Regions from separate parts of the Gemmiger qucibialis genome, predicted to be linked through region 2. Evidence: riboswitches for the same ligand, from Rfam matches in the RefSeq annotation. Region 2 holds a riboswitch; the other holds the start of a gene.
The links. Region 2 has a riboswitch for thiamine pyrophosphate ahead of thiW (energy coupling factor transporter S component ThiW). Riboswitches for the same ligand answer to the same signal wherever they lie in the genome.

Region 1: it holds a riboswitch for thiamine pyrophosphate, as region 2 does, so the genes downstream of both, thiT (energy-coupled thiamine transporter ThiT) here and thiW (energy coupling factor transporter S component ThiW) in region 2, are expected to answer to the same signal.

What each region holds. Positions count from the first base shown of each region.
Region 1 is NZ_JAQFEN010000001.1:607,005-622,578, reverse strand. It holds gene nagA (N-acetylglucosamine-6-phosphate deacetylase) at 1-281, opposite strand, end outside; gene nagB (glucosamine-6-phosphate deaminase) at 331-1,062, opposite strand; gene PG062_RS02830 (PTS sugar transporter subunit IIB) at 1,242-1,724, opposite strand; gene PG062_RS02825 (PTS transporter subunit EIIC) at 1,941-3,425, opposite strand; gene thiT (energy-coupled thiamine transporter ThiT) at 4,027-4,590, opposite strand; TPP riboswitch at 4,676-4,790, opposite strand; gene PG062_RS02815 (1,4-alpha-glucan branching enzyme) at 4,837-6,549, opposite strand; gene PG062_RS02810 (DUF3810 domain-containing protein) at 7,046-8,164, shown strand; gene PG062_RS02805 (glutamate-5-semialdehyde dehydrogenase) at 8,479-9,801, opposite strand; gene proB (glutamate 5-kinase) at 9,957-10,727, opposite strand; gene proC (pyrroline-5-carboxylate reductase) at 10,727-11,527, opposite strand; gene PG062_RS02790 (aldo/keto reductase) at 11,743-12,756, shown strand; gene PG062_RS02785 (TVP38/TMEM64 family protein) at 13,072-13,803, shown strand; gene PG062_RS02780 (cysteine desulfurase family protein) at 14,140-15,306, shown strand.
Region 2 is NZ_JAQFEN010000013.1:1,240-16,813, reverse strand. It holds gene PG062_RS13620 (histidinol-phosphatase HisJ family protein) at 1-27, opposite strand, end outside; gene hisIE (bifunctional phosphoribosyl-AMP cyclohydrolase/phosphoribosyl-ATP diphosphatase HisIE) at 27-683, opposite strand; gene hisF (imidazole glycerol phosphate synthase subunit HisF) at 863-1,621, opposite strand; gene hisA (1-(5-phosphoribosyl)-5-[(5-phosphoribosylamino)methylideneamino]imidazole-4-carboxamide isomerase) at 1,635-2,351, opposite strand; gene hisH (imidazole glycerol phosphate synthase subunit HisH) at 2,361-2,978, opposite strand; gene PG062_RS13595 (hypothetical protein) at 3,034-3,531, opposite strand; gene PG062_RS13590 (transposase) at 3,579-4,031, opposite strand; gene hisC (histidinol-phosphate transaminase) at 4,038-5,309, opposite strand; gene hisD (histidinol dehydrogenase) at 5,666-6,946, opposite strand; gene hisG (ATP phosphoribosyltransferase) at 6,943-8,526, opposite strand; gene PG062_RS13570 (hypothetical protein) at 8,718-9,269, opposite strand; gene PG062_RS13565 (DUF1643 domain-containing protein) at 9,433-10,053, shown strand; gene PG062_RS13560 (pyridoxal phosphate-dependent aminotransferase) at 10,332-11,510, shown strand; gene thiM (hydroxyethylthiazole kinase) at 12,033-12,809, opposite strand; gene thiW (energy coupling factor transporter S component ThiW) at 12,826-13,344, opposite strand; TPP riboswitch at 13,649-13,750, opposite strand; TPP riboswitch at 13,817-13,920, shown strand; gene thiE (thiamine phosphate synthase) at 13,987-14,619, shown strand; gene thiD (bifunctional hydroxymethylpyrimidine kinase/phosphomethylpyrimidine kinase) at 14,756-15,568, shown strand; gene cytX (putative hydroxymethylpyrimidine transporter CytX) at 15,565-15,574, shown strand, end outside.

The DNA.
Region 1 (15,574 bases), on a different contig from region 2:
AACGTCATGGTGGCGGGGCAGATGGCCAACACGCCTTTGCTAGCCTCAAAATCGGCAATGGCCTGCAAACCGGCTTCATCGGCATCGCAGAAATCATGCCCGACAGCACCGTGGAAATGAATATCCACCAAACCGGGCAGAGCATAGGCACCGTTGGCATCCAGAACTTCTTCGCCCTCCAGCGGGGGCGCACCAAAGGCAATGCGGCCATCCCGGATGGTCAGATCCCCTGTTTTGAAGGTATGTTCCGGCGTATAAATTCTTGCATTTTTGATAATCATTGAGAAATTCCCTCTTATCAGTTATGCAGTAAGGGCTTGAGCGATACGCTTAGTCCAGCTTGGAAGCAGCTTCGGCATCCAGCACCAGGGTGAAATCCGGGTGCATCTGCAGGATGGAAGCGGGAACTTCCGGCGTGACGGGGCCGAAGAAAGCTTTCTTAATGATGTCAGCCTTGCCAACGCCGTTGGCAACCATCAGAACCTTGCGGGCCTGCATGATGGTTTTGATGCCCATGGTGTAGGCTTCTTTCGGGACCAGATCTTCGTTGTTGTCAAAGAAGCGCTTGTTGGCCTCAATGGTCTCTTTGGTCAGGTGGACACAGTGGGTGCCAAGCTCAAAAGCGGCACCCGGCTCGTTAAAGCCAATGTGGCCATCGTGGCCAATGCCCAGCAGCTGCAGATCCACGCCGCCCAGATGCTGGATGATTTCATCATAGTGGGAGCACTCGGCAGCAGCATCCATGTTGGTGCCGGCAGGCATATGGATGGCTTCGGGGCGGATGTTGACCAGGTCAAACAGGTTGCGGTGCATGAAGGACCAGTAGCTTTCGGGATGCTCGCGGGGCAGACCGCGGTATTCGTCCAGGTTGACGGTGTTTACTTCCGCAAAATCAAGGTCGCCCTTGTTGTACCATTCAACCAGCTGTTTGTAGGTGCCAACGGGGGTGCCGCCGGTTGCCAGGCCCAGCACGCAGTTGGGCTTCATGATGACCTGTGCCGAGATGATATTGGCCGCTTTGCGGGACATATCATAATAATCTTTTGCACGAATAATTTTCATGGGGAACATCTCCTTATTCTTTTTTTGTGCGCGGACAGCCATTACCTATAGTATAGCACAAACACCACAAAGAAACTAGAGATTGTAGAAAAAAGAGAGAAAAAACAAAGAAATATTTTAGGAAAATATAACAAAAAATCCTGGCTCCGGAAGCCGGAACCAGGATGGGGAACGCTGCCTTACAACAGCTTTTGCAGTTCTTCGTAAACAAAGCGGACCTGCGTGCCAAGAATGACCTGGCAGGCCGTGGGGGTGGAGCGGATCACACCGGAAGCCCCGGCGGATTTGAGTGCCTTTTCATCCACCTTAGCGCCGTCTTTCAGCTGGAAGCGCAGCCGTGTGGCGCAGCAGCTGGCTTTTTGCACATTGGCCTTACCGCCCAGCGCAGCCAGAATGTTGGCGGCGATGCCGGCATGGTCAAGGTCGGCTTTTACCACACCCTCGTTTTCCGCCTCTTTCTTTTTTTGCAGCGCGGCCTTGCTGGTGGAGCGCGCCACAAAGAAGCAGATAACCGCGGCCACAGCCAGCAGCACGGGGATCACGATCCAAACCTTGGGGGCGGCGGGGGCCAGGGCAACGCCGCCGGCAATCACGGCGGCGCACAAAATCAGGGCCAACACCAAAAAAGCAGGCGACCGGCAGATGCGTTGGAATGAGTTCATGTTACAAAGTACCTCCTTGGGTAGTGTATTTTTGCCGCTGCGGCAAACCCGCAGGAGGCATTTATAGTTCTGATTTTAACATAATCAAGCAAGAAAAGAAAGAGTTAAACGCCAGCTTTTGCCCACCAAAACAAAAAAGCCGCAGGCAGGGCCATGGCGGCCAGCCTGCGGCGTGGAACAAAGGAACCAGAACCCTTGCCCTTGCTGTTACTTAAATTACAGCATCTTCTTCAGTTCATCGAACACGAACTGAACCTGAGGCCCGATGACAACCTGGCAGGAAGTCTTGGACGGGCGGATGACACCGGCAGCACCGGCAGCCTTGACAGCCTTTTCATTCACAGCGGAAGAATCTTTCACTTCAAGGCGCAGGCGGGTTGCGCAGTAGTCAGCACCGGTGATGTTCTCCTTGCCGCCGACAGCAGCCAGAACACCGGTAGCAATCGCAGTGTAGTTGTTGTTGGAAAGCTTGATGTTCTTTTCGCTTTCTTCCACATCGTCGTCCTCACGGCCGGGGGTCTTGAGGTCAAACTTGGTGATAGCGAAGTAGAAGACAAAGTAGAACACAAGAAAAGCGGCAATGCCCAGAGGAATGATCATCCAAGTCTTGGCAGCTGCGGGCAGGGAAGCGGAGAAAACCAGGTCCGTTGCGCCTGCGGAGAAGCAGAAGCCAGCGCGGAAACCGGAGTAGTAGGTGATAATGGTGAAAATGCCGTACAGAGCAGCATAAACAACATACAGGGGGAAGCACAGGAACATGAAGCCGAACTCAAACGGTTCGGTAACGCCGCAGACGAAAGCGCAGATAGCGGCGGAAACAACCAGACCGATAGCAGCCTTCTTGTTCTTGGCGGTGCGGACCATAGCCAGTGCAGCGCCGGGGATACCGAACATCATGCAGGGGAAGAAGCCGGACATGTACATGCCAAGGTCCCAGCCCACGTCAGCGCTGGTCTCGCCAGCCCAGAAGTGTTTCAGGTCGCCCAGGCCGATGGTGTCAAACCAGAACACGTTGTTCAAAGCGTGGTGCAGGCCGGTGGGGATGAGCAGACGGTTCAGGAAAGCATAGATACCTGCGCCGATGCCGCTCAAACCGGCAATGCCGTTGCCCAGAGCAACCAGAATGCCGAAGATAACGGGCCAGACGAACAGCAGGATGACGGAAACCACGATGGAAACCAGGGCGGTCATGATAGCAACGCTGCGCTTGCCGCTGAAGAATGCCAGCCAGTCAGGCAGCTTGGTGCTCTTGAACTTGTTGTAGCAGGTGGCGCCGATGACAGCAGCCAGGATGCCGATGAAGGAGTTGCCGGCGATCTTGCTGAAAGCAATGTAATCAACGGTGCCCTCTTCCAAGGTGGAACCAACAGCAGCGCGGATGGTGCCCACAACACCGGGGCTGAGCAGCTGCTGCATCATCAAAAAGCTGACCAGACCAGCCAGACCGGCGGTGCCGTCATGGTCGTCTGCCAGGCCGACAGCTGCGCCGATGGCGAACAGCCAAGCCATGTTATCGATCAGAGCGCCGCCGGCCTTGACCAGCAGGAAGCCGACCGTGTAAGCAGCACCGGTAGTAGAACCTTCAGCACCCATAACGGCGGGAGCCAGAGCGTAGCCAATACCCATCAGAATACCACAGACGGGCAGCGCGGCAACGGGCAGCATCAACGCCTTGCCGAGCTTTTGCAGCCATTTCATCATAAGATACATTCCTCCTAATACGGACGTATTTTGCCGGGGTGAAGCTAATGCCCCCGGTGGGGATTGCAAAACCGCTCTGGTTAGCAAAATTCCCGTTCATGCAGTGGTAAATAGGAACATTGTTTGCGGTGTAACAATCTGTTAAATCTATTTTAACATATTTTCAATAAATTGCAAATGTATTTTGTCAAAATAGCACAATGCCGAAAAAACAAAGGCGACTTTGGTTATATTGCTAAAAATATAACGCATTTTGACCGAAACTTGAAAGAAAGACAGGTGCCCCGGCGCTTTAACGAAACAAAGAGATAGATAAAGATAACATAAAGTGAGCGTTTTTTGCTAAAATATTGCAACAAAAATACATTTGAAAAAACTGTACAAAAACGCATTTCTGTAATAGTTAGCAGCTGAAACGGGCAGCTGCTGGTGCAGGGCAAAAAACGTGCGGTGCGGCTGGCGGGCGGGGCGGAAAATGTGATGTCTGCCATGGTAAAACTTTTGTGCAGCAGGTACGGGCAAATCAAGAAAAAAGGAAATAAAAAATCCTGGGACGCCGTAAAAACGGCACCCCAGGCAAACGGAGTTGAAAATGGCAAAATCAGTTGTTGGCGCTGAACAGCTGGGGCGCAGCCTTGTACAGCAGCACCACGGCGATGGTGGTCATAATACCTTCCGGCAGCATGTAGGAGCCGTTGTAAGTCAGGCTGTAGATCCACGCGGGCAGACCATCGCTCAGGTTGCCCCAGATCAGCACGCCGGACAAAAAGCTGCACAGGAAACGCAGCACGCACACGGCGGCGGAGCCCACGGCCACGCCGACCAGCTTGTTTTTGAACGGCTTGGCAAACACGCAGGCAAGCCCCAGAAAGGAGAAGGCCAGCACATAATCCAGCAGGATCATGCCCACCAAAGGCAGCAGGCCGGGCGCCGGGGGCGCATAAAAGCCCAGCAGCATCTGCAGCAGGCTGTTCACAAAGCCGGTGAACAGGCCCCACTTGACCCCGTGGCGGAAGGATACCAGAATGAACGGCACCATGCTGAACAGCGTGATGGAGCCGCCGTTGGGCAGCTCATAGATTTTGATGTTGGCCAGGATGGTGCCCAGCGCAATCATCAGGGCGCATTCTACCATAATGCGCGTTTTGGTGTAAGAGGATGACATATACATACCACTCCTGAAAAATAGTACATAAAAACAAGAAAAGCGCCCGCAGGTACAGCGGGCGCCAAAAGCGTTGTGAGCAGTATATAACCACAGCAAAACTTCCTACGCCGGCATTACCCGGATCAGGTATAGGGTGCTCAAAACACAGTTGCTTTGATCTCAGCCGGAGATGCCCCCCAGCGCCCCTGTTCTTATGTCCGGTTCCCAGTATAGCAGGAAATGCCGGTTTGTCAAGGCGGAAAACTACTCGATCTGCCAAATTCCGCCGCTTAACGGTGCAAGGTCCAGCGCCAGCCATCCGTTGGCAATGGGGCGGGGAGCATTATCCACCCAGCCCGCGGCAAACAGCGGCAGGGCACAGCTGCCCCAGCCCGGCTTTAGCCCAAACCCCTGTACGGCCTGTGTGCCGGTGTTCAGGGCGCACAAAAGTGTTTCACAGCCGGCCTGCAACGTAAAGCCCAGCACGCCGGTGCCTGCATCCTGCGCGGTCCAGGCAAAGCTTTGGGGCGCATACAGCGCCGGGTGTGCCAGGCAGAAAGCATTCAGCGCCTTACTGTAATCAGCCAGGGCGCGGTGCCCGGCGTCCGCCAGCATAGCCCAGTTCGGCTCCCGGCCATCGGTAAAGGCATCCGGCTGGCCGAACTCCACCCCCGCAAACAGCAGGCTTTTGCCGGGGCGGGCGGCCTGTAATAACAGCAGCAGCCGCATCTGGGCCAGCTTTTCTTCTACATTGCCATACAGGCGGGTGAAAATGCTGGCGGGGTGGTTTTCATCGTGGCTCAGCGCGTTGATGCCCTGCACCGCGCCAAAGGGGCCAAAGCTGCCGCACAACTGCCGGAACAGAGCGCTGCGCCCGCCGAACGGCGCGGCAAAATAGGCCAGCGTATCCTGTGTCCAGCCGATCTCCCACACATAGTCAAAGCCCAGCCCGCCGCTGGCGGCATCGGAGGTGGCGTTCATGGAACCGGCGCTGTCCTCTGCCACCAGCATGCAGCCGGGGAACCGCGCGTGCAGCCCAGCTGTCAGCGTTTTGAAAAACTCTGCTGCCTGCCAGCCGTTGGGGCAGTGGTACAGCGCGTTGCCGATGGCATCCACCCGCAGGCCGTCGCACCGGCACACCTGCAGCCAGAACGCCGCCGAACTGAGCAGAAAGCTGCGCACCGGTGGGCTGGCCAGATCAAAGTTCAGGCTGCCCCAGTCGCTGGGGCCGGATTCAAATAAAGGCGCACCGTCAAAACAGGCCAGGCGGTCGGCATCCGGCGCAAAATGGACCGGCACAAAATCCATCAGCACGGCAATGCCTGCGGCGTGCAGGGCATCCACCAGCGCGGCAAAGCCTGCAAACCCGCCAATGCGCTGGGTGGGGGCAAAATACCCGCACCCCTGGTAGCCCCAGCTGCCGTCAAACGGGTATTCTGCCAGCGGCAAAAACTCCACATGGGTGTAGTGGTGCTCCACAAGATAGGGCACCAGACTTTTTGCCAGCTCCGGCCCGGTGTAATAGCGGCCGTCCCAATGGCGGTGCCAGCTGGCGGCGTGCAGTTCGTAAATCAGAACGGGAGCATCCCGGCGGGCACCGCGCAGCAAGGGAGCGGCGAACGGGTAATTAGGCTCCGCCAGGCGGGAAGCCGTGCCGGGCAGAGCTTCAAACGCAAAGGCAAACGGGTCTGCCCGCAGCTGCCAGCTGCCGTCCGGCCCCTGAATGTTATACTTGTACAGCTGCCCAAGCTGCGCCTGGGGCACCCGCCCGCGCCACAGGCCGTCCTCACAAAAGGTGAGCTCGGCGGCGGAATAGAGATCCCAGCCGTTCCAGTCCCCCAGCAGCTGCACGCGGCGGGCGTGCGGCGCCCACAGGGTAAACAGCCAGCCGCGCCCCGGCCCCACCGGGTGGGAACCCAGCAGGCGGTAAGCGTCAAAGCTGATGCCGCAGAAAAACTCTTCCACATCCGGCCGCATAGCTCTGCCCCCTTACCCTGCAAAATTGAACGTGTGTTAAGGCAATACCGCATAATTCTAAGTGCCGATACGGCGAGCGAGGTGCGGCAGCTGCTAAGCCAAAAGCGCAGATAATACTGGATGTCTTATCGAGCATTTTGGCAACGCAGATGCCGTGCCGCAGCCGCCGGAGCGGTGCTTAAGCCGTAAGGCGGGAATTGTGCGGTATTGCCTTAAATAAACTTATTATAACATAGGCACGGCCCTTGCGCAAACAGGGGGGCGGCCCGTATAATAAAATGGTGTGTCTGAAACGTCGAAAATATCGTCTATTTCTACAAATATGGCGGGATTTTGTGTTAAAAGGTCTTGAAATCCACAAAGGATTTCTGCGGCTCTTTGCCTTACATCCTGCTTGTGTTTGCGAAATATCCGTCATTTTCTTTGTTTTCAGATACACCAGATACACCTTAGAAAAATTATGAGATAAAAGTTGCGATAAATAGGGGAAAACAAGATGCAGAAAAAAGTATCAGCCGCCGTGCGTGCGTTTGGCCGCGCCCACAAAGCCGGGCTGGCCCTGCTGGGCGGTGGGGTGGCGGCACTGGGGGTGTTCTGGGCCGCACGCCGCAGTGCCGCGGCCATGCAGTGGTGGGTGGAGTATGTTTCCATGCCGGTCAAGCGGTTTGTTTCTGCGCTGGTGGAGCCGCTGCCCTTCAGCTTTTGTGAGCTGGCTGCCACGGCGGCCATTCTGATCTGCCTGGTTCGGCTGGTGCAGCGCATTGTGCGGGCTATGCACCGCAAACAGGCAGGCTTTGCCGCCTGGGTGCTGCATGTGGGCACCGCGGCGGTGTGGATCTATGCCGGGGTGTGCGCTTTGTGGGGCACCCAGTATTATGCACCCAGCTTTGCCGCGCAGGCCAACATGCAGGCCCCGGCCCTGAGCGTGGAACAGCTGGCCGCCACCACCGTGTGGTTTGGCGAGCAGGTGAACGCCGCCGCTGATACCGTCCCACGGGACGAAACCGGTCTGTTCGCCGTGAGCAAGGAGAAAATTTTGCTGAACACCGGCCATGTGTATGACGGCATTGTGGCGGAATATCCCTTTTTGGCCGGGCCGCACCGCAGCCCCAAACCGGCGTTTTATTCCAAGCTGATGAGCGCGGCAGGCTTTACCGGCTACCTGTGCCCCCTGTTTGGCGAGAGCACCCTGAATGTGGACTGCCCGGCGGTGTTTTTGCCCGCCACCATTGCGCACGAGTTCAGCCACCAGCGCGGCGTGGCGGCCGAGCAGGAAGCAAACTTTGTGGCGATCCGGGCTTCCACCACCTGTGGTGATGCGGCATATGAATATTCCGGCTGGCTGATGGGTTACCTGTACCTTTCCAACGCCTGGTACAGCGCTGACCCGCAGGCCGCCAGCGAAAATTACCGCACCCTGTGCGATGCTGCCCGCACCGACCTGGCCGACAACAACGCCTATTGGGCCAAGTGGGAAGGCCCGGTCAAAGAGGCAGGCAGCACGGTGTATACCGGTTTTCTGCGCGGGTATGGCCAGACCCTGGGCATGAAAAGCTATGGGGCCTGCGTGGATTTGTTGGTGGAGTATTATTATCCGATGGCGCAGGGGGAATAAGTTTATAGTGCGATAACAGAAAAAGCATATGCCGGGCGCGGAATGCGCGGGCATATGCTTTTTGTGATGATGGAAATTTAAGCGGGCGACGGAGTTTGAGATGGGGGGATTAGACAGGGCCCGACATGCGGGACGATGCAAGCATCGTCCCCTACAAATGGTTTGCATCGTTTGTTGCAATCAGCAAGGTTTCTCCGCGGCAGGATGAGGGCATCCCGCCCTACAGCACATTTATTGGCAGGCAGCACATAATAAAATGCTCTGTAGGGAACGGTCAAGACCGTCTTCTGCGAATGTTGTATCCTGTGCTACAATCAATTACACGGATTCTGCAATTTTGCCGCGGAACCGCCGCGGGTCTGGCCGGAGCCGTGGATGATATATTTGTAGCTGCACAGCTCGGCCAGGCCCATGGGGCCGCGGGCATGCAGCTTTTGGGTGCTGATGCCCATTTCGCACCCCAGGCCAAACTCTCCGCCATCGGTAAAGCGGGTGGAGGCGTTGACATACACGGCGGCGCTGTCCACACAGGTGGTAAAGCGGTCTGCGGCGGTATCGTCCGCCGTGATGATGGCCTCACTGTGGTGGGTGGAATGGCGGGCAATGTGGGCAATGGCAGCATCCACATCATCCACCACGGCAATGGCCAGGATGTAGTTCAAAAATTCAGTGTCAAAATCCTGCTCGCCGGCGGGTGTTCCGGGAATGATGGCGGCGGCGCGCTCATCCAGCCGCAGATCCACCGGAACCAGCCCGGCAGCTGCGCGGGCATCCACCAGGCGGGCTTTCAGCAACGGCAGAAACCCTGCGGCAACATCCTTGTGTACCAGGCACACTTCCTCGGCATTGCACACGCTGGGGCGGCTGGTTTTGGCGTTCTCAATGATATCCACCGCCATGTTCAGGTCGGCGGCTTTGTCCACATATACATGGCAGATGCCGGTCCCGGTCTGGATACAGGGCACCGTGGCGTTTTCCACACAGGCGCGGATCAGCCCGGCACCGCCGCGGGGAATCAGCAGATCCACCAGACCGTTTGCCGTCATCAGCTCGTTGGCGGAAGCGTGGGTAGTGTCCTCAATCAGGCTGACGGCACTTTCCGGCAGGCCGGCACGGGCCAGACCGCAGCGCAGAGCGTTGACAATGGCATGGCAGCTGGCCCAGGCATCGCGCCCGCAGCGCAGCACACAGGCGCTGCCGGCTTTCAGGGCCAGCGCGGCGGCGTCGGAAGTTACGTTGGGGCGGCTTTCATAAATAATGGCGATCACGCCCATGGGCACCGAGGTTTTTTCAATCAGCAGCCCGTTCGGCCGCACAATTTTGCGTAGCACGGCACCCACCGGGTCCGGCAGGGCGGCAACCTCACGCATGCCCTTGGCCATGGCGGCCAGCCGGGCAGGGGTCAGAGCAAGACGGTCCAGCATTACATCGCTGATGCGCCCGCGTGCGGCGGCCAGATCCTGTTTGTTGGCGGCCAGAATTGCATCACTGTTTTCCACCAGGGCAACTGCCATGGCTTCCAACGCAGCGTTTTTGGTATCGGTATCCGCCAGCGCCAGCGGCAGCTTTGCCGCCTGCGCCGCTAACAGAATTTCATGCGTAGTCATAGCAGAACTCCTTTGGTTGTAATTAAGAATGAATAAAGAATAGAGAATAATGGTTGAGTGACGCCCGCGGCGTCACATTTCAATTAGGGCTATTTCTCCGGTAAACCAATATCCTAACCGGAGCTGTCCGCCTATTTTATCCGCGCCGCCGCGGGCGGCGCACCAACATTATTCTTTATTCATTATTATTTATTATTTTTTCCAACAAATCTCGTCCCCACATCCTTGCCGTCCACAATGTCGTACAGCACATTGGCGTTGGCACCGTTGGCGATGACCATGTCAACACCGGCACCGGTGGCAATTTTGGCGGCGGTCAGCTTGGCGGACATGCCGCCGGTGCCAAGGCCGCTGTTGGAGCCGCCGCCCAGTTGCTCAATTTCGGGGGTAACGCTCTCTACCCGGTGGATCAGCGTGGCTTCCGGGTGGGTATGCGGGTCGGCGGTGTACAGGCCGTCAATGTCGCTCAGCAGCACCAGCAGGTCGGCGTGGGTGTATTTGGCAATCAGGGCACCCAGGCGGTCGTTATCGCCCAGGGAGTATTCCTCGGTGGAAATCGGGTCGTTTTCGTTGATGACCGGCACAGCGCCCAGCTGGATCAGGCGCTCCAGCGTGTTTTGCAGGTTGTTCAGCCGGTGGGGATGGTCAAAGTCCTCCCAGGTCACCAGCAGCTGGGCAACGGTGTGGCTGTATTCGGCAAACAGCTTGTCGTAAGTATACATCAGCTCGCACTGGCCCACGGCTGCGGCGGCCTGCTTTGTCACCATATCTTTGGGGCGGGAAATCTGCAGCTTGCCCACGCCAAGGCCGGTTGCGCCGGACGATACAATAATCAGCTCGTGCCCGGCGTTTTTGATGTCGCTCCACACTTTTACCAGTGCTTCGGTGTGGCGGATGTTCAGCCGCCCGCCCGGATGGGCCAGCGTGCTGGTGCCGATCTTGACAACAATGCGCATCAGTTTTTCCCCATTTCCTTTGTTTTGTCATAGGCGGCCAGGACGGCATCGGTCACTGCGCCGCGGAACGCGTGCTCTTCCAGCACGCGCACACCCTGAATGGTGGAACCGCCGGGGCTGCACACAGCATCTTTCAGTACGCCGGGGTGGCTGCCGCTTTCCAGCACCATGCGGGCGCTGCCCAAAAGGGTCTGGGCGGCATATTCCTGGGCTTTGGCGCGGGGCAATCCGGCAGCAACGCCGCCGTCGGCCAATGCTTCAATAAACTGGTATACCCACGCGGGGCCGCAGCCGGAAACACAGCAGGCGGCGTCAATCAAATTTTCCGGGATGGCATCCAGCCGCCCGGCCGGGGCCATGGCACCCAAAAAGGCGAACATCTGGTCATCGCTCACGCCGTCAGCGCAGTACTGGATCATACCGGCCCCCAGCGAAACCGGGGTGTTGGGCATGATGCGGATGATTGGATATGCACCGCCGGCCATCTCGCGCACGCGGGCCATGCTCAGCCCGGCAGCCATAGTAACCAGGACAAAACGCCCGCTGCGCTTTGCCAGAATGGGGGCGATGCCGGCCAGCATATCGGCCATCATCTGCGGCTTTACGCCAAGGAAAATTACATCACAGTCCTGCGCGACCACATCGTTGGTGGCGGCGCGGCAGCCAAGTGCTTCGGCCAGGGCTTCAGCCTTGGCCGGGGTGCGGTTGGCCAGCACAACATTTTCCGGCCCAACGCCGCGGCACACTGCGCGGGCAACCGCACCGCCCATGTTGCCGCAGCCGATAAAACCATAACGCATAGGAATTTCCTCCCTCTACTATAACGTGCGTATCCTTTATAATGTACCAACAAATACCCAATGAATAGTCTAATCCTAACGCACAGCAGGTGTAAAGTCAATAAAAAACTGCCAAAAAACGTGACAAGTAAAGCCTTGCCTGCTATAATAGTGATACTTTGCACAACCGTCCAGGCGGGGCAGGGCACCCCCGCCGCAAAAAGGGAGAATGAAATATGCAGTATGTTGATTTTGGCCGCACCGGGCTGCGGGTTTCGCGCCTGGGTTTTGGCGGCATTCCGGTGCAGCGCATTGATGAACCTGGCACCCGCGCCATGCTGAAAGCCGCGCATGAGGCGGGCATCAATTACATTGATACCGCCCGCGCTTACACCGTCAGCGAGGAGTGGATCGGCCAGGCGCTGGAGGAACTGGGCCTGCGGGATGAATTTATCCTTGCCACCAAGTGCCGTGCGCTGACCAAGGCAGAGATGGAAGCCGAGCTTGCCGCCAGCCTGAAAAACCTGCGCACCGATCACATTGACCTATACCAGTTCCACAACCCCAGCCCGGAGAACCTGGATAAAATCCTGGCCCCCGGCGGCGCCATGGAAGCCCTGCTGGAAGCCAAGGCCAAGGGCGTTGTGGGGCACATTGGCATTACCGCCCACCTGAGCCAGACGTTTGAAAAGGCGCTGAAGGTGGAGGAGATCGAAACCATTATGTTCCCCTATAATATTGTGGAGCAGCAGGGCAAAGAGCTGATCGACCGCTGTGCGGAAAAGGGCAAGGCCTTTATTGATATGAAGCCGCTGGCCGGTGGTGCCATTGAGGATGGACGGCTGGCGCTGCGGTATGTGCTTTCCAACCCGGCAGTCACAGTATCCATCCCCGGCATGGCCGCGCCGGAAGAATTGGAACAGAATGTGGCGGGCAGCGCCAACACCGCCCCGCTGACCCCGGAGGAGAAAGCCGCCTGCCAGAAAGTGCGGGATACCCTTGGCACCCAGTTCTGCCGCCGCTGCAATTACTGTGCCCCCTGCACGGTGGGCATCCAGATTCCCAGCTGTTTCTTGTTCCATGGCTACCTGGAGCGTTATGGCCTTGCGGGCTGGGCGCACGAACGGTACGATACCCTGACGGTGAAAGCCGGTGCCTGCATTGGCTGTGGCAAGTGCGAGACCCGCTGCCCGTATAACTTGCCCATCCGGGATATGCTCAAAAAAGTGGCACAGGATTTCGGCGAATAAAGGCAACACCGCACAATTCCCGCCTTACGGCTTAAGCACCGCTCCGGCGGCTGCGGCACGGCATCTGTGTTGCCAAAATGCTCGATAATGTCGGGTTGCGGTACCCGCATCGTGCTTCGGGGGCAAAAGCCCCTCGCACTCTGCGACCGCTGCCCCTGCTTCGGTTCGCTGTTTCCGCCACTGGCGGCGCTCACCTTTGCAGCATCCAGTATTATCTGCGCTTTTGGCTTGGCATCTGCCGCACCTCGCTCGCCGTATCGGCACTTAGAATTATGCGGTATTGCCTTATATTTTAGAATTAAGGAGTACCCCTGCATGAAACAACAGCCCCCCGAACGCACCAAGCGCCTGGCCGTTATTGCGGCAGCAGCCGTAATTCTGGTTATGGTGCTGCTGATTATTGAAACATTCCGCCTGCTGTTGCCGGGGTTATGGACTGCATTTTCCAGCGGGGACGAACAGGCTCTGAGCGATTATTTGACAAGCGAGGGGCGGCTGCGCAGCTTTTTGACGCTGTGGTTCCTGGCGTTCGTGCAGGTGGTATCGCTGGTAATCCCGGCCATGCCGGTCCAACTGACGGCGGGGATCGCCTATGGGCCGTGGAAAGGCTTTGTGACCAGCTTTTCGGCATCGGTGGCGGCAAATTTTCTGGTGTTTCTGCTGGCGCGCCGCCTGGCAAAAGTCATTGAACTGCTCACAGCGAACAGCCCCAAGGCGAATAAGTTGCTGAACAGCGTGCGCAACAGCAAGAACCCCTGGTTTTATACCATTCTGGCGTTTATCACACCGGGGCTGCCCAACGGCATCATTCCCTATGCCGCCGCTCACGCCAACATGAAGCCGAAACAGTTCTTTGCGGCTGTCTGCATCAGCATGCCGATCCCCACCCTGCTGACCTGCCTGGCAGGCAGCTACCTGGTAACGGGGGACTGGCTGTTTACTGTATTGATCGAGGGCGGTATGTTTGCCGTGGTGGGCCTGCTGTTCCATAAGCGCAGCGCCGTAATCGGCCACGCCCACGAAGTAAAGGACCGGCACACAAGATAACACAAAAGAAGCCTCTCCGGCGTGCGGCCAACCCCGCACGCCTTTTTTGTATGGCGCTACTTGTGTTTTGCGGGTGTGGTGTGTATAATTTACTATGTATTACTATGGAAAAGAGCGAAGAAAAATAATAAAGAAAAAAGAATAATGAATAATGGCTGTGTGATGCCCACGGCATCACATTGAAAACAGGTTCGGCGCTCTGGCAGGGCTGTTGCATGCCAGAGTTTGCTGCCTGTTTTATCTGCGCCGCCGCGGGCGGCGCACAAACATTATTCTTTATTCATTATTCTTTTTTAATTTGATTTAATTTTACGCGTAGCGAAACGAGGCTTTCTCATGCTGTTGGACCCTGAACTGCATTATCTGGATAATGCCGCAACCACCATGGTGGACCCGGAGATTGCGGGTGCCATCCATGAAGCATTATTAAAGGATTGGGCGAACCCTTCCAGCCTGTACGAACCGGCGGTAGAAACCCATGAAGCCCTGACCACGGCCCGCGGGCAGATTGCCCGCACCCTGGGCTGCCAGGCCAAGGATCTGTATTTTACCTCCTGCGGCAGCGAGAGCAACAACCTTGCCGTGCAGGGCCTTGCCATGGCACGCAAAAACTGGGGCAGCAAAATTGTGGTTTCCGGTTTTGAGCACCCCAGCGTGCAGCGGCCCATCCGTGCACTGAAAGACCGCGGCTTTGAGGTGGTGGAAATCCTGCCCGAAGCAGACGGTCACCTGGATGTTGCCAAACTGGCTGCCGAGGTGGATAAAAATACCGTTCTGGTCAGCTGCATGGCGGTCAATAATGAAACCGGCACTTTGCAGGATATTGCCGCTCTTTCCACAGCCGTCAAGGCCAAAAACAGCCGCTGTGCGGTGCATGTGGATGCCGTGCAGGCATGGCTACGCATCCCTATTGACCTGAAAAAGTGGAAGAACGTGGATACTCTCTCGGTATCCGGCCATAAAGTGCATGCCCCCAAGGGAATCGGCGCTTTGTTCATCCGGGACAGCGTGCGCCAGACGCTTTGCCCGCCCTACCTGGGCGGCCATCAGGAGCGCGGCCTGCGCCCCGGCACCGAGAATACCCCTTATATCGTTGGCCTTGGCCTTGCTGCGGCAAAGGGGGCAAAAAACCTGAGCGACCGCAATGCGCATATCCGCGCCCTGAACGCCCAGCTGCGCACCGGGCTGGAAGAGCTGGCCCAGCAGGCACCCATCACCCTGAACTCCCCGGCGGATGCCGTGCCGGAGGTGCTGAACTTTTCCACCAACTGTGTCAACAGCCAGACCTTTATTGAATATTTGAGCGGGCGGCACATTTATATTTCCGGCGGCTCCGCCTGCGATAAGGGCGAGCCGAGCCACACCCTGATGGCGATGGGCGCGCCGGACCTTGCCGTGCGCACGGCGCTGCGCGTCAGCTTTTGCGGGGACAACACCCCCGAAGATGTGCAGGCCCTGCTGGATGGCCTGAAAGACGGCCTAAAAGAGTTGCAGCACATCTGAAAAGATAAGGCAACACCGCACAATTCCCGCCTTGCGGCTTAAGCACCGCTCCGGCAGCTGCGGCACGGCATCTGCGTTGCCAAAATGCTCGATAATGTCGGGTTGCGGTACCCGCATCGTGCTTCGGGGGCAAAAGCCCCTCGCACTCTGCGACCGCTGCCCCTGCTTCGGTTCGCTGTTTCCGCCACTGGCGGCGCTCACCTTTGCAGCATCCAGTATTATCTGCGCTTTTGGCTTGGCATCTGCCGCACCTCGCTCGCCGTATCGG
Region 2 (15,574 bases):
CGAACTGAGCAGATATTCCTTAGCCATTACTGCATCCTCTCCTGTTTCACTTTATGGTCAATAACATGGCGCTTTTCCAGCTCTTTGGTGATGTCTTCTACGGAAATGCCAAGTTCAATCATCAAAACCATCACATGGTAGGCAAGGTCGCTGATCTCGTAAACGGTTTCCTCTTTGTCGCGCTTGCTGCCTGCAATGATCACTTCGGTGGATTCCTCGCCGACCTTTTTCAGAATCTTTTCCAGACCCTTGTCAAACAGGTAGGTGGTGTAACTGCCCTCTTTGGGGTTGGTCTTGCGGCCTTCGATCAGCTCATACAGCCCCTGCCAGGTGAACTGCTTCAGCTCATCGGAAACATAGACCGGGTTAAAGAAGCAGCTTTCCGCGCCGGTGTGGCAGGCGGGGCCGCTCTTGATGACATCCACGACCAAAGCGTCCTTATCGCAGTCTGCGGTGATGGAAACCACGCGCTGCACATTGCCGCTGGTTTCGCCCTTGCGCCAGATCTCCTGGCGGCTGCGGGACCAGAACACCGTGCGGCCCTCGGCAATCGTCAAAGCCAAGGTTTCGGCGTTCATATAAGCCAGGGTCAGAACCTCTTTGGTGTAGTGATCCTGCACAATGGCCGGAATCAGGCCGTTGGCATCAAATTTCAGAGTTTTGGAATTTTCGGTGATTTCCATGGCGAACTCCTTATCTAAAACGGCGAAAGGCTGGGTACACTCTGCCGGGCCGCAGATTCATGCGAACCGCACAGCCGGATTCCCAAAAGCTTCCCCATTCTCAGTAAAAAATTATAAGTATAGTTTAGCGTGTTTTGCGTTGTTTGGCAAGCCCCAATTATATGGGCTGCTTTTGCCTGTTATACCCGCATCTCCACGCCGTTTTCACGCAGGTAAAGCTTCAAATCGCGGATGTCCACCTGCTTCGTGTGGAAGATGGAGGCTGCCAGCCCGGCGTCCACGCGGGGGTGGTTCAAGAACAGCTCCTTGAAGTCATCCATCTTGCCAGCACCGCCGGAAGCGATGATGGGCACAGCACAGCGCTGGGCCACGGCGTCCAGCAGCTCCAGGTCAAAGCCGTTCTTTACGCCGTCCGTGTCAATCGAGTTGACAACCAGCTCGCCCGCGCCGTTTTTCACGCCATGCTCCAGCCAGTCCAGCGCGTCAATGCCGGTGTTTTCGCGCCCGCCTTTGGTGAACAGCTTGAACTTGCCATCCACCCGCTTGATGTCCGCCGAAAGCACCACGCACTGATTGCCGTAACGCTGGGCAGCGGCGGAAATAATGGCCGGGTTCTTGATGGCACCGGAGTTGACACTTACTTTGTCGGCACCGCATTTCAGCACCCGGTCAAAATCTTCCAGGCTGCCGATGCCGCCGCCGACCGTCAGCGGGATAAAAATTTCGCTGGCAACGCGGCGCAGAATATCGGTAAAAATCGTGCGGCCCTCCACGCTGGCGGTGATATCATAAAACACCAGCTCATCAGCCCCGGCCGCGTTGTAATAGCGGGCCATCTCGACCGGGTCGGCCATATCCTGTAATCCGGCAAAGTTGACACCCTTGACCACACGGCCGTCTTTTACATCCAAGCACGGGATAATGCGTTTGGTAATCATGCGCCCAGCCCCCTTATTCCTGATACAGTGCCACAGCCTGTTTGAGGTCGATGGCGCCGGTGTAGATGGATTTGCCCAAAATTGCGGCGTGGCAGCCCATGGCCTGCAGCTCCGCCAGCTCTTCCATGCGGGCAATGCCGCCGGATGCCGTGATCTCCAGGCCGGAAATCTGCAACAGCTCACGGTACAGGTCCATGTTGGTGCCCTGCATTGTGCCGTCGCGGGAAATATCGGTGGCGATGATCGCCTGCACGCCAGCTTCGGCACAGCGGCGGCAGAAAGCAACGCCCGGTTCGGGGGTGACTTCTTTCCAGCCGTTCACAGCCACAAGGCCATCGCGCATGTCCACGCCAACGGCAATTTTGGGGCCGTATTTCTGCGCCATGCGGGCGGTAAAATCAAAATCCTTTACGGCAATGGTGCCCAGGATGCAGCGCCCCACGCCGAGGGAAAGATACTGTTCAATGCGGGCTTCGTCACGGATGCCGCCGCCGACCTCGATAAACAGCCCGCCCTGCTTAGCAATGGCGGCAATGGTGGTCATGTTGGCGGTGGTGTCATCCTTGGCGCCGTCCAAGTCCACCACATGCAGGTACTTGGCCCCGGCGGCAATAAACTCCCGTGCCTGGGCGGCGGGGTCTGCATTGTAAACGGTCATCTGGTCGTAATCGCCCTGGTACAGGCGCACGGCCTGCCCGCCGCGCAGATCAATGGCAGGATATAACTTCATGGCTGCACCTCACAATTCTGCAAAGGCCCGCAGCATGCACAGGCCGGTATCGCCGGATTTTTCGGGGTGGAACTGCGTGCCGTATACCAGGCCGTTTTTCACAGCGCCCGTTACCGGGATGCTGTACTCACTGGCAGCCAGCGTGTTGGCGGCACAGTTTTTGGCGTAAAAGCTGTGCACATAATACACATACTCACCGGGCTTGGTGTACTTGAACAGCGGGTCATTTTCCCGCCCCGGCACAATGTCCAGCCGGTTCCAGCCGATGTGCGGCACTTTCAGGCTGGGGTCTTTCAAATCGTCTGCCAGCGGGCACACTTCGCCGGGAATCAGGCCAAGGCCGGTGTGTTCGCCGTACTCATAGCTTTTTTCAAACAGCAGCTGCATGCCCAGGCAGATGCCCAAAAGCGGTTTGTGCTCCACTTCCTGCTTGATAACGGGCACCAGGCCGGTGGCTTCCAGCTTGGCTATGGCATCGGCAAACGCGCCCACACCGGGCAGAATGATGTGGTCCGCCGCGCGGATGGCGGCAGCGTCGCGGGTCACTTTGGTTTCCAGCCCCAGGCTTTCCAGGCTGGAAGCCAGACTGAACAAGTTGCCCACGCCGTAATCAATAATTGCGATCATATACGTTCCCCCTTTTTGTATGCTGCTGTTGCAGCGCCCCTCTTAATACCTGGGGTTAATGTAGCCCCAGGGCCAGCCGGACCTCGTTCATTTGGATCTGGTCTGTGTCATATTGGTAAACCGTTCCATCGGCAAAGGTATAACGCACAAAAACGCCGGTGGGGTTTTTGGCGGTCTCTTCGGGTATTTCCACTTCCCACAAGTCCAGCACCGCGCCGCTGTGGTAGCGGACGGTGAGCGGCTCCCCCTGCGGGCAGCTTGGCTGCACTTTGCCCGCCCCGGCGGCGCAGATCAACCGGCATAACCGGCTGCTGGCATCCGGGTCCAGGGAGGAGGTTTCGCCGTTGCGGGTCAGCGCAGCGCCGATCTTGCCCGCGTTTTCCACACTGGCGGCAAAATCGGTGGAAAACCTGCGGTAGCGCTGGTGGTAACGCGCCGCCCAGCCAATGGTGCCAATGCAGATTACCAGAACCACACAGGCCGCCGCCAGGAACACCGCCCCGCCCCAGCCACGCCGCCGTTTGCCGGGTTTAATTCTGTCATACAGGTTCATGGTGTTCCCTCCTGATACAGTGGGTCCAAAACCCATTTGAGTGGGTTTTATTGCACAATGGCCCAGTAATCGTTTTCAGTGCGGATGATGTGGTCGTAGAAAGAGCGTTGGAATACGGAATGCCCGGCCCTGTGAGCAACGCGCCCTTTGAAAATGCGGACAACCTGGGAAATATTTGTAGGGGACGATGCCTGCATCCTCCCGTCCGCTTTGGGTTGGATGCCCACCAAAAAATGAATATGGTTTGGCATAATTACATAATGCAGCAAACCATCCATTTGCAATAATGCCTGTTCAGCAATGCGGCCCAGCGGTGATAATTCAATATGCACATCAGGGTTGAGCCCGTCATGCGGGCCGATGCGAGCATCGGCCCCTACAACGGAATCAAGGTTACATACACGGTTTTGGGTGCATATGGTAACAAAATACACGCCGCGGGCACTGTAATCATACCCCTTTAACCGGTTCCCTTTGCGGTCTGGTAATTCCGTCCCCATGCCACTTTACCCCAAAATCAAATCCAGCTCCTCAAAGAATCGCTGCATCTGTTCCGGGGTACCGATGGTGATGCGCAGATAATCGGAAAGGCGCGGGGCGCTGAAATAGCGGATCAGCACGCCTTTTTGCCGCAGGCGCTCAAAAATCTGTTTGCAGGGCATGCGGCTGGTGGTAACGAACAAAAAGTTGGTGGCGGAATCCGGCCCGGTAAAACCGCGCTCCCGCAGCTTGGCCATTGTGTCGGCGCGGGTGGCGCAGATCTTGCCCACCGTATCACGGAAGTAATTCTCATCCTCCATGGCGGCCACGGCGGCAGCCTGGGAGAGGGAATTGACGTTGTATGGGCTATAGCTGAACTTGATGCGGTTCATATCGGCAATCAACTCCGGGTTTGCCACGCAGAAGCCCACGCGGGCACCGGCCAGATTGTGGGATTTGGAGAAGGTCTGCACCACAATCACATTGTCATATTTCTTGGTCAGCGGAACGCAGCTGGCGTTTGGCCCGGCAAAATCAATGTACGCCTCGTCCACAATCACAATGCTGTCGGGGTTGGTGCGCACCACTTCCTCAATGGCGGCCACCGGCTGCAGCAGGGTGGTGGGGGCGTTGGGGTTGGCAATCACGATGGTCTCATTCAGGCCGTGGTACTTGCTCAAATCCAGCGAGAAATCTTCCTCCACCAGGATCACATGCTGCGGAATGTGCAACAAATCGCACAAAACCGGGTAAAAGCTGTAGGTGATATCGGCAAATGCCAGCGGGTGGGTTTCATCGCAGAAAGCGCGCAACGCCAGCAGCAGGTTTTCATCGCTGCCGTTGCCACACAAAATATTTTCCGGCTGCACGCCGCAGTGGCGGGCAATGGCGGCGCAGAGCGCGGCTTCGGTCAAATCGGAATACAGCCGCAGCCCTGGCACTGCTCCGGCCACCGCCGCCGCCACGCCGGGGGCAGGCGGGTAGGGGTTTTCGTTGGCGTTCAGCTTGACAAGGTCAGGCAGTTTCAGCTGCTCGCCGGGGGTATAAGGCTCCAGTGCAGCCAGCGTTTTGGTAAAATAACGGCTCATTTGGGTCACCTCTTTGTTGGTGCAGCAGCCGGGCTGCCGCACCGGATCAGGAAAGTCCGTGACATAACGTGTATCCTGCGCCCATTTGGCGGGGTTGGTGTCGATGTAGTGCCAGATGGTGTTGTAATCGTCCGGGGAGCGGATGATGTGGTCGTAATATCCGCGCTGCCAGAGTGCATGCCCGGCAGTTTTGTTGGTCAGCCGTTTCAAAGTGGAGATAAACATCGGGATGACCTGGCTTGCGCGGGCGGATGTAGGGGGCGGCGTCCTCGACGCCCCGGATGGGCCTTGCTGAATGGCAATCAATAAATGGATGTGATTGGGCATTACAACATATTTTTCAATCCGCACATGGGAATAAAATGCAATCATATTCCCCAACTGCCGTGCAACAATTTTACCGGTTGGTGACAATCGGGTTCGCGGGGCGTCGGGGACGCCGCCCCCTACAATCGTTCCAAAGGTGCAACGCTTGTTTTTGGAACAAATCGTAATGAAATACACACCGGATTGGCTGTAATTATATGTTGCTAAACGGTTGGCCTTCCGCTCCGGTACCCCATCCTTCACTGGTCTTCAAAACGGATGGTAACGCTCTTGGCGTGGGCGTGCAGGCCCTCATGCTCGGCAAAATCGGCAATGCGGGATTGAACTTTGCCCAGGGCATCGCGGGTGTAATAAATGAAACTGGACTTTTTCACAAAATCGTCCACGCCCAGCGGGCTGGAAAAACGTGCCGTGCCGCTGGTGGGCAGGGTGTGGTTGGGGCCGGCAAAATAATCGCCCAGTGCTTCCGGCACATTCTTGCCCAGGAAAATGCTGCCCGCGTTCTTTACGCTGTTCAAAACGGCGAACGGGTCGTCCACACAAATTTCCAAATGCTCCGGGGCAATGATGTTCACGGCGTCAATGGCCTTGTTCATATCGTCCGTCACAATGATCTTGCCGTTGGTGTCCACGCTGGCGCGGGCAATGGCGGCGCGGGGCAGCTGTGGGATCTGCACTTCCAGCTCGGCTTGTACGGCCTTGGCCAGCTCGGCGCTGTCCGTTACCAGCACGGGGCTGGCCAGCTTGTCATGCTCGGCCTGGCTCAGCAGGTCGGCTGCCACCCAGGCGGGGTTGCAGCTGCCATCCGCCAGCACCAGAATCTCCGAAGGCCCGGCGATCATATCAATGCCAACCTTGCCGAACACTTTGCGCTTGGCGGTGGCAACGTAAATATTGCCGGGGCCGACGATCTTATCCACCGCGGGAATGCTCTCGGTGCCGTAAGCCAGCGCGGCCACGGCCTGGGCGCCGCCGGTCTTGAAGATCTTGTCAATACCGGCAATCACCGCAGCAGCCAGGATGGAGGGATTCACCTTGCCATCCGGCCCGGCGGGGGTGGTCATCACGATCTCCTTCACACCGGCCACCTTGGCGGGGATCACATCCATCAGTACGGTGCTGGGGTAAGCGGCGGTACCGCCCGGCACATACACACCGGCTTTTTCAATCGGGGTATATTTCTGGCCCAGCACAATGCCGGGGGTATCGTTCATCACAAAGTTCTTGTGGACCTGGTGTTCATGGAAGGCGCGGATGTTGGCGGCAGCCATCTTCAGGGTAGTCACAAAATCCTCACCGGCGGCTTCAAAGGCTTCGTCAATTTCCGCCTGGCTCACCCGCAGCTCGTCCAGCTGGGCGTGGTCAAATTTCAGAGCGTAATCTTTCAGGGCGGCATCACCGCGGGCGCGCACATCGGCGATAATGGCATCCACGGTTGCTTCTACGCTGGCTTCCGCACGGATATCACGGTTCAGGATTTCTTCAGGCTTCAAAGCGTCAAACTCAAAAATGCGGATCATTTGGCAAGCGCCTCCTTCATCTTGTTCAGCAGTTCGGTCAGCTGCGCGTACTTGAATTTGTAGCTGGCTTTGTTGGCAATGAACCGTGCCGAAATGGGCATGAACTCTTCCAGTACGGTCAGATTGTTTTCTTTCAGGGTGGTGCCGGTCTCCACAATATCCACGATCACATCCGAAAGCCCCAGGATGGGAGCCAGCTCAATGGAGCCGTTCAGCTTGATGATGTCAATATCGCGGCCAATGCTCTCGTAATGGGCGCGGGCAATGTTCACAAACTTGGTGGCAACGCGCAGGGCGCGGCTTTCATCGTCCACAAAGTTCCTGGGGCCGGCCACGCACATGCGGCACTTGCCCATGCCGGTATCCAGCAGCTCGTACACATCGGCACCGGATTCGGTCAGGATATCCTTGCCCACAATGCCAATGTCGGCAGCGCCGTGCTCCACATAAATGGCAACGTCGCTGGGCTTGACCAGGAAGTACCGCACCCCGGCTTCGGGGTTCTCCACCACCAGCTTGCGGGTCTCGTTGTAGTTTTCGTTGGCTTCATACCCGGCAGCGGCCAGCAGGCCATAGGCTTTATCGCCCAGGCGGCCTTTGGGCAGGGCGATGTTCAGCCACTGGCGCTCGGTGCCCTGCTGCTGCACCGGCGGCAGGGGAGCGCTCAGGCGCTCCAGCTCGTCCAGGTAAAGGGCAAAGCCCAGGGCGCAGGCACCGGGGGTAAAGCGCTGAGCCAGCAGGTCATACCGGCCGCCTTTCAGTACGGCACGAGGCACCCCGGCCACATAGCCGCTGAACACCAGGCCGTTGTAATATTCCATATCACCGGCAAGGCTCAGATCCAGCTGCATGCCGCGTCCGGCATCGCCCAGTTCATTCTGCAGGCTCTGCAGTTCCAGCAGGGCGTCCTGCTGGGCTTCACACTGGCACTGGCTGCGAGCGGCGGCCAGCGTGGTGCCAAAGGGGCCGTGCAGGCTTAAAATAGCGGTCAGCGCGTTGGCGGCGGCTTCATCCAGCCCGCTTTGCAGCGCGGCGGCATGCAGTTCGTGGGCGTTTTTGTCGCGCAGCAGCTCCAACAGGCGCGGGCGGGCGGCGGCATCCACATGCAGGGTGTCCAGCAGGGCGGTCACAAAGCCCATATGGCTGACTTCCAGCACGGTGGGAACTTCCAGGCTGGCCAGGCTTTCCAGCGCAAGGCGCACAACCTCGGCCTGTTCGGCAGCGCCAACCGCACCGATGCACTCCAGGCCCATCTGGCTGATCTCCGAGAAGGTGTGGCTTTCGCGGCTGGGGCGGCAGATCTGCTCTGTATAATAATACTTTTTGCATTCCCCGGCGGTGGGCTGGGCGTTCTTGGCGATCGAAAGCGTTACGTCCGGCTTGATGGCGCGCAGCTTGCCGTCCAAGTCGGTAAAGGTAATGACCTGGGAATCCGAAAGAAAGCGCTCGTTTTGCTGATAAAGCGAATATTCCTCAAAATGGGAGCAGCGAAATTTGCGGTAGCCTGCACCCTCGTATAATACACGCAGCTGCAAAGTGCTGCGCTCAGCCGGTGAAAACCGGGAAAGATCAAGTTGCATGAATATACACTCCTCTTCTAATCTCTTCCGAACCTCTTCCATTCCTCTTCATCCACAACCCACCAACTTACGCGGGAATAGATGAATTTATTATACTTTTATGCATTAAAGATGTAAAGAGATTCCGCGCAAAATAATAGAATAAAAATACGGCCATCCCGCGCCCCAAAGGGCGCAGAACGGCCGTATGCTCAATGTTTGGTGCGCTGAACGTTGTAGGCTTTGACCATCAGCACAGTGTACCACAGCAGCAGTACCGAAAATACCACAAAGCTGCCGGAAGAAGCCTTGCCCAGCGGCACGCTGGCAGGCGCAGCAAGGCTGGCAATGCGCAACACCGTGTGGGCAGCCAGCAGCACCCCGCAGGCAACCAGCATCATGCGGGTGGAGCGGGTGTATTTCAGGTCGTCCACAGCGCGGCGGGCCGCAGGCAGGCTGCCCCACACAAGGCCCAGCAGCAGCCACAGGTCAGCCAGCCGCAAAAACGGCGCAGCAGCGGCCAAAGCCCCGCCGGTCTGCACCCAGGAACCGCACAAAACAAGCTCCAGTGCCGTGGCCGCCAACCCGCACACAAGCGCAGCCAGCCCCTGCCGTGTCAGCAGCAGGGCGCCGATCACCAGCAGCACGGTCAGGCTCAGTTCCGCCATGGTAACGCCTTCCGGCACACCCAGGAACGCCCGCCCCGCTGCGCCGATCCCCAGCAGCAGGAATCCGGCAGCCGCATAATTGTGGCGCTTTTCCATCTTAACACGTCCTTTTTGAAAAAGTCTGTTGCATAAAATCTTGAAAGGTTAAAGGGTATTATATCACGCGGTTCCCTCTTGCGCAAGGTGTGCGGCGGTGGTATAGTAATTACGATGCGGTCCAAAACGCAGCTTTTTAACTGTACCTCAGGAGGTTTCTTGTATGCATATCCCAAAAGGTCCCACCGCCGGGCTGGAACTGGCGCTGTTTGAACCCGCTTTGCAGGCGGCGCTGCAGCCTTCCCCGGATTATGATGCGGCCCGCTGGCTGTATGTGCCCAATACCTACTCCGAGTACCGTTACATTTTGGGCACCCGCGGTAAAAAGCCGCTGATCTGCGTAGGTATCAACCCATCCACCGCGGCCCCGGATGCCCTGGACCCCACCTTGCAGAGCGCCCAGCGCATTGCCCTGGCTAACGGGTATGACAGTTTTTTGATGTTCAACGTGTACGCCCAGCGCGCCACCCGCCCCGATGATATGGAGCATGCGCTGAACCCCGCCCTGCACGCGGAAAACCGCAAGGCGTTCCGGTATCTGCTGTCTTTATCGGACCAGCCTGCCGTGTGGGCGGCGTGGGGGAACATCATCCTGAAACGGGATTACCTGATGGACTGTATGCGGGATTTTGCCGCCGACGGCAAAGCGGCAGGCGCAAAGTGGTACACGGCAGGCCCGCTGTTAAAATCCGGCCAGCCGCACCACCCGCTGTACTTAAAAAAGGATACGCAGCTGTTGGACTTTGATATTGATGCCTATTTGTGCGCTCAGCGTGCAAAGTGAGATAGAGCAATACCAGATGATTCCCGCTGTATCGGCGCTTATGGCAACACCGCACAATTCCCGCCTTGCGGCTTAAGCACCGCTCCGGCAGCTGCGGCACGGCATCTGCGTTGCCAAAATGCTCGATAAGACATCCAGTATTATCTGCGCTTTTGACTTGGCATCTGCCGCACCTCGCTCGCCGTATCGGCACTTAGAATTATGCGGTATTGCCTTAGAATGATTTGGTATTGCCGGATAGAGGATAACCTCAGGCTTGGGAGAGGAGATAGAAAATCATGGCATTTGAAGTGGAATTTTCAAAACGGCTGGACCTGTTCGGCGCGGAAATTTTTGCCGCCCTGAATGATAAAAAGGTGGCCCTGGAAGCACAGGGCAAAAAGCTGTACAATCTTTCGGTCGGTACCCCGGACTTTGAGCCGATGCCGCACATCAAGCAGGCATTGTGCGATGCCGCCATGGTGAGCGAAAACTGGAAGTATTCCCTGCGGGACCTGCCGGAACTGCTGAATACCGTGTGCGCTTATTACAAGCGCCGCTTTGATGTGGACGGCATAACCCCGGACCAGATCATGAGCTTTAACGGCAGCCAGGACGGCATGGGCCACATGGGCCTTGCCCTGCTGAACGACGGCGATGTGGTGCTGCTGCCGGACCCCTGCTACCCGGTGTTCATTACCGGTGTCAAGCTGGGCGGCGGCGTGCCGTACTACTACCACCTGACCAAAGAGCATAACTTCCTGCCCAATGTGAAGGAGATCCCCGACGATGTGGCTGATAAGGCCAAGATGATGATCGTATCCCTGCCGGCCAACCCGGTGGGCAGCGTGGGCAGCCCGGAGCTGTACCAGGAGATCGTGGATTTCTGCAATGCACATAAGATTCTGCTCATCCATGATAACGCCTACAGCGATATCATCTTTGATGGTGCCGTGGGCCACAGCATCTTCAACATTCCCGGCGCCGAGACCTGCGCAGTCGAGTTCTTCTCCCTGAGCAAGAGCTTCAACGTGACCGGCGCGCGCATCAGCTTTTTGGTGGGCCGCCGCGATGTGATTGCCGCATGCAAGAAGCTGCGCACCCAGATCGATTTCGGCAAGTTCATCCCGGAGCAGAAAGCCGCCATTGCCGCTATGACAGGCCCGCTGGAGCCCATCAAGGCCCAGTGTGCCGAATACCAGCGCCGCCGCGACGCCCTGTGCGGGGGCTTCCGCTCCATCGGCTGGGATGTGCCGGACAGCCACGGCTCCATGTTCGTCTGGGCACCGGTCCCGCAGGGGCACGGCACCAGCATGGAGTTCTGCATGGAAATGATTGAAAAAGCCGGCGTGATCTGCACCCCCGGCTCCAGCTTTGGCCCGTCCGGTGAAGGCTACGTCCGTTTTGCCCTGACCCTGCCGGTGGAAAAAATCACCGAAGCCGTCCAGGCTGTCAAGAACAGCGGCCTGATTGGGTAAAGCAGGCAAACGGGGAAGCAATACATAAAATATAGAGCAATATAGAGCAAGGCCCGATACCGTGCGGTGAGATTCACCCCGGTATCGGGCCTTGCTGATTTTTGTTTGTGTTAGGGCAGGGGAGCAGCGGGGTCAGTGACCCCGCCCTACAAAGAAGGCAATGGTTTTATCAGTCACTAGCAGGGTACGGGGGGTGGAAAACGCACTTGTACAACTAAGGCAACACCGCACAATTCCCGCCTTGCGGCTTAAGCACCGCTCCGGCAGCTGCGGCACGGCATCTGCGTTGCCAAAATGCTCGATAATGTCGGGTTGCGGTACCCGCATCGTGCTTCGGGGGCAAAAGCCCCTCGCACTCTGCGACCGCTGCCCCTGCTTCGGTTCGCTGTTTCCGCCACTGGCGGCGCTCACCTTTGCAGCATCCAGTATTATCTGCGCTTTTGGCTTGGCATCTGCCGCACCTCGCTCGCCGTATCGGCACTTAGAATTATGCGGTATTGCCCTAAGTTGCCACCATAAAAATTATTCCCCGGCAAATACTTCATCCGTCATGCTGCCCGCCGTGTCAAACAGCGCCACGCGGAAGCTGCCCGCCCCGGCGGCATGGTCCTCAGCCTGCTCGGCGCAGGCTTTCCAGAACCGTGCGGCCTGCACGGCAGCGGTAAAGGCATCCCCCGGCTGTACGGCGGCAAACGCCCCACACAAAACGGAAAGCATACACCCGGCCCCCGTCACGGTGCGCATCCGGTCGCTGCCGCCGCGCACGGTGCAGAGCTGCTGCCCATCGGCAATCAGGTCCTCGGTGCCGGAAAGCAGCACCACACACCTCAGCTTTTGCGCCAACGCTGCGGCCAGCCCGGCGGGCGCTTTTGGGGCGGTCAGACTGTCCACCCCGTGCTCGCTGCCGCCAAGGCCCAGCAGGGCGGCGGCCTCCCCGGCGTTCACCCGCACAATGGCGGGCTGCACCTGCTGCAAAAGGCTCTGGATGTTTGCCAGCCGCCAGGGGCTTGCGCCCACACCCACTGGGTCCAGCACAACAGGGATGCTGCGGCGGTTTGCCGTGGCACCGGCGGTGCGGGCAGCGGCGAACTTGGCTTCGTCCGGGGTGCCGGTGTTCAGCACAACGGCGCCGGCCAAAGCGGCAATGTCGGCCATTTCCTGCGGGGCCTGGGCCATGATGGGGCTTGCCCCGATGGCCAGCGCCAGGTTGGCGCAGTCGTTGGCAGAAACAATGTTGGAAATGCAGTGCAGAAGCGGGTGCTGCGCCCGGATGGCGGCCAGCGGTGCGGATACGGACATAAATACAAACCTCGTGTTACTTGTTCAGGGCGTTCTGCATGGATTTCAGGGTGCCGTTCTTTTCCAGCGCAAACAGGATGATGCCGGCAATGATGGAACCACCCACGGTGGAAACCAGGAACGGCACAATGTAGGCATAGAACGCAATATCGCCGGCGGCCTTGCCCATAAACAGGATAGCGACCGGCCATGCCAGCAAACCGCCGATGATGCCGGTGCCGAACACCTCACCGATCAAAGTGGGCAGCAGCTTGTGGGTTTTGTGGTAGACAATGCCGCACAGCAAAGCGCCGCACATGCTGCCGGGGAACGCCATCAGGCTGCCAAGGCCCAGCAGGTTGCGCAGCAGGCTGGCCACAAATGCGGCACCAACGCCGTACCAGGGCCCCAGCAGAACGGCGCACAGTACATTGACCATGTGCTGCACCGGCGCGCACTTGCTGCCAAAAACAGGGAAAGAAAACATGCTGCCAACAACAGCAACGGCACACAGAACACCGGCCAGAGCCAGCTTTTTGGTATTGGACTTTTTCATATCGAGTACTCCTTTTTCAATATAACAAAAAAGCGGAAGGCTGCCGCAGGCATCTGCCGTCAGCCGCCTTGTACGGGCGCAGCGGGCAAACACTTCTCCCCGCTGTTCGGTCGAAGCTTGCTGGCTTCCTCTCACGCCGGAACACGGCTTCCCATCGCTGAATCACAAAGCTCCGGGCGCTCCCCCGCAGCTTCGGGCACAATGCCTGTTTTCCTTCCTTTCCCCTAAGGCGGCCCAACGGGCCGGCCCTGATATGATACAAAAAGCAGGGGCCCAACGCGGAGCCCCTGCAAAAAAGACAGAACAAAACAGTTGAAAGTCTTCCTACGGTGGCATGGTCCACATCAGGTATTAAGGGTCGAAGCAGCGCTTCCTCTCAGCCAAAAAGGCTCCCCTGATTTCGTTACCCATCATAAACACTTACGGGAATTTTGTCAAGGTCTTGTTTTTATCCGCAAAAAGGGGTATGATAGTACCTGTTATGGGGAGCCACTATGGCTGAGAGGGAACAATCGGTTCCGACCCGATGAACCTGATGTGGGTAATGCCAACGTAGGGAGAATGCAACATTCGTGTACAAAGCGGGTGCGCCTTTTTCCGGCGCGCCCGTTTTTTGTTTTGCCTTTTTTGGAGGTTTTGTTTATGAAAGTTCTGCCGCAGCAGCTGCGCCTGTACGCTGTGACCGACCGCACCTGGCTGAACGGCCGCCGCCTTGCCGATGTAGTGGCCCAGGCCATTGACGGCGGGGCAACCTTTGTGCAGCTGCGGGAAAAATGCCTGGACGAACACGACCTGCTGGCCGAAGCCGAGGAACTGTCCGCCCTGTGCCACTTCCGTCATGTGCCGTTTGTGATTGATGATAATGTCGAGATTGCTTTGGCAGCCGGGGCGGACGGCGTGCATGTGGGCCAGAGCGATATGGCCGCTAAGCGCGCCCGCGCCCTGCTGGGGCCGGATAAGATTTTGGGCGTATCGGCCCATAACGCTGCCGAAGCGCTGGCCGCCCAGGCCGACGGCGCGGACTACCTTGGCTGCGGCGCGGCCTTTGTGACCGGCACCAAGCTGGACGCCCACCCTGTTACTGCTGAAACCATGCGCGCGGTAACGGCGGCGGTCAACATCCCCGTTGTAGCCATCGGCGGCATTGACGCCGCCAACCTGCTGCAGCTGCAGGGCAGGGGGCTGGCCGGTGTGGCCGTTGTCAGCGCCATTTTTGCCCAGGCCGACCCCTGCGCTGCCAGCCGGGAACTGTACCGCCTGGCCGGGCAGTTATAATATGACCTTGCAGCTTTGGGGTGTTCGATACATCCTATCGCTGTTGGTGCGCTGTGCATTGGGGGCACCACCTTGCACGGCGGATATTTTTACCTGATGCTGAACCACGCCCGATACGGGCAACAGGAGGAAAAACATGAGAACAGCATTGACAATCGCTGGCAGTGACTCCAGCGGCGGCGCCGGAATTCAGGCCGACATCAAAACCATGACGATGAACGGCGTGTTTGCCATGAGCGCCATCACCGCCCTGACCGCCCAGAACACCACTGGGGTGACCGGCATCCTGAATTCAACGCCGGAATTTTTAGCGCAGCAGCTGGATGCCGTGTTTACGGATATCTACCCGGATGCTGTCAAGATCGGTATGGTCAGCTCTCAGGAGCTGATCCGCGTGATCGCCCAAAAGCTGCGGCAGTACGGCGCAAAGCATATCGTGGTGGACCCCGTGATGGTGGCAACCTCCGGCGCAGCCCTGCTGGAACCGGACGCAGTTACCGCGCTGGAAACTGAGCTTTTGCCCCTGGCGGAAGTCATTACCCCCAACATCCCCGAAGCGGAGATCCTGTGCGGCCACAGCATTAAGACGGCCGCCGATATGGAAAACGCCGCGAAAGAGATCAGCCAGAAATTTGGCTGCAATGTGCTGTGCAAGGGCGGGCATAACCTGAACGATGCCAACGACCTGCTGGTGCTGACCGATGGCAGCGCCGCCTGGTTCAACGGCCAGCGCATTGATAACCCTAACACCCACGGCACCGGCTGCACCCTGTCCAGCGCCATTGCCTCCAACCTGGCAAAGGGCTATGATCTGGAAACCGCTGTGCGCCGCGCCAAGGCGTATATTTCCGGCGCATTGGCCGCCATGCTGGACCTGGGCCATGGCTCCGGCCCCATGAACCACGCCTTTGCATTGGATAACGAGTGGAGCAAGGAGGCCGAAGCATGAAAAAGA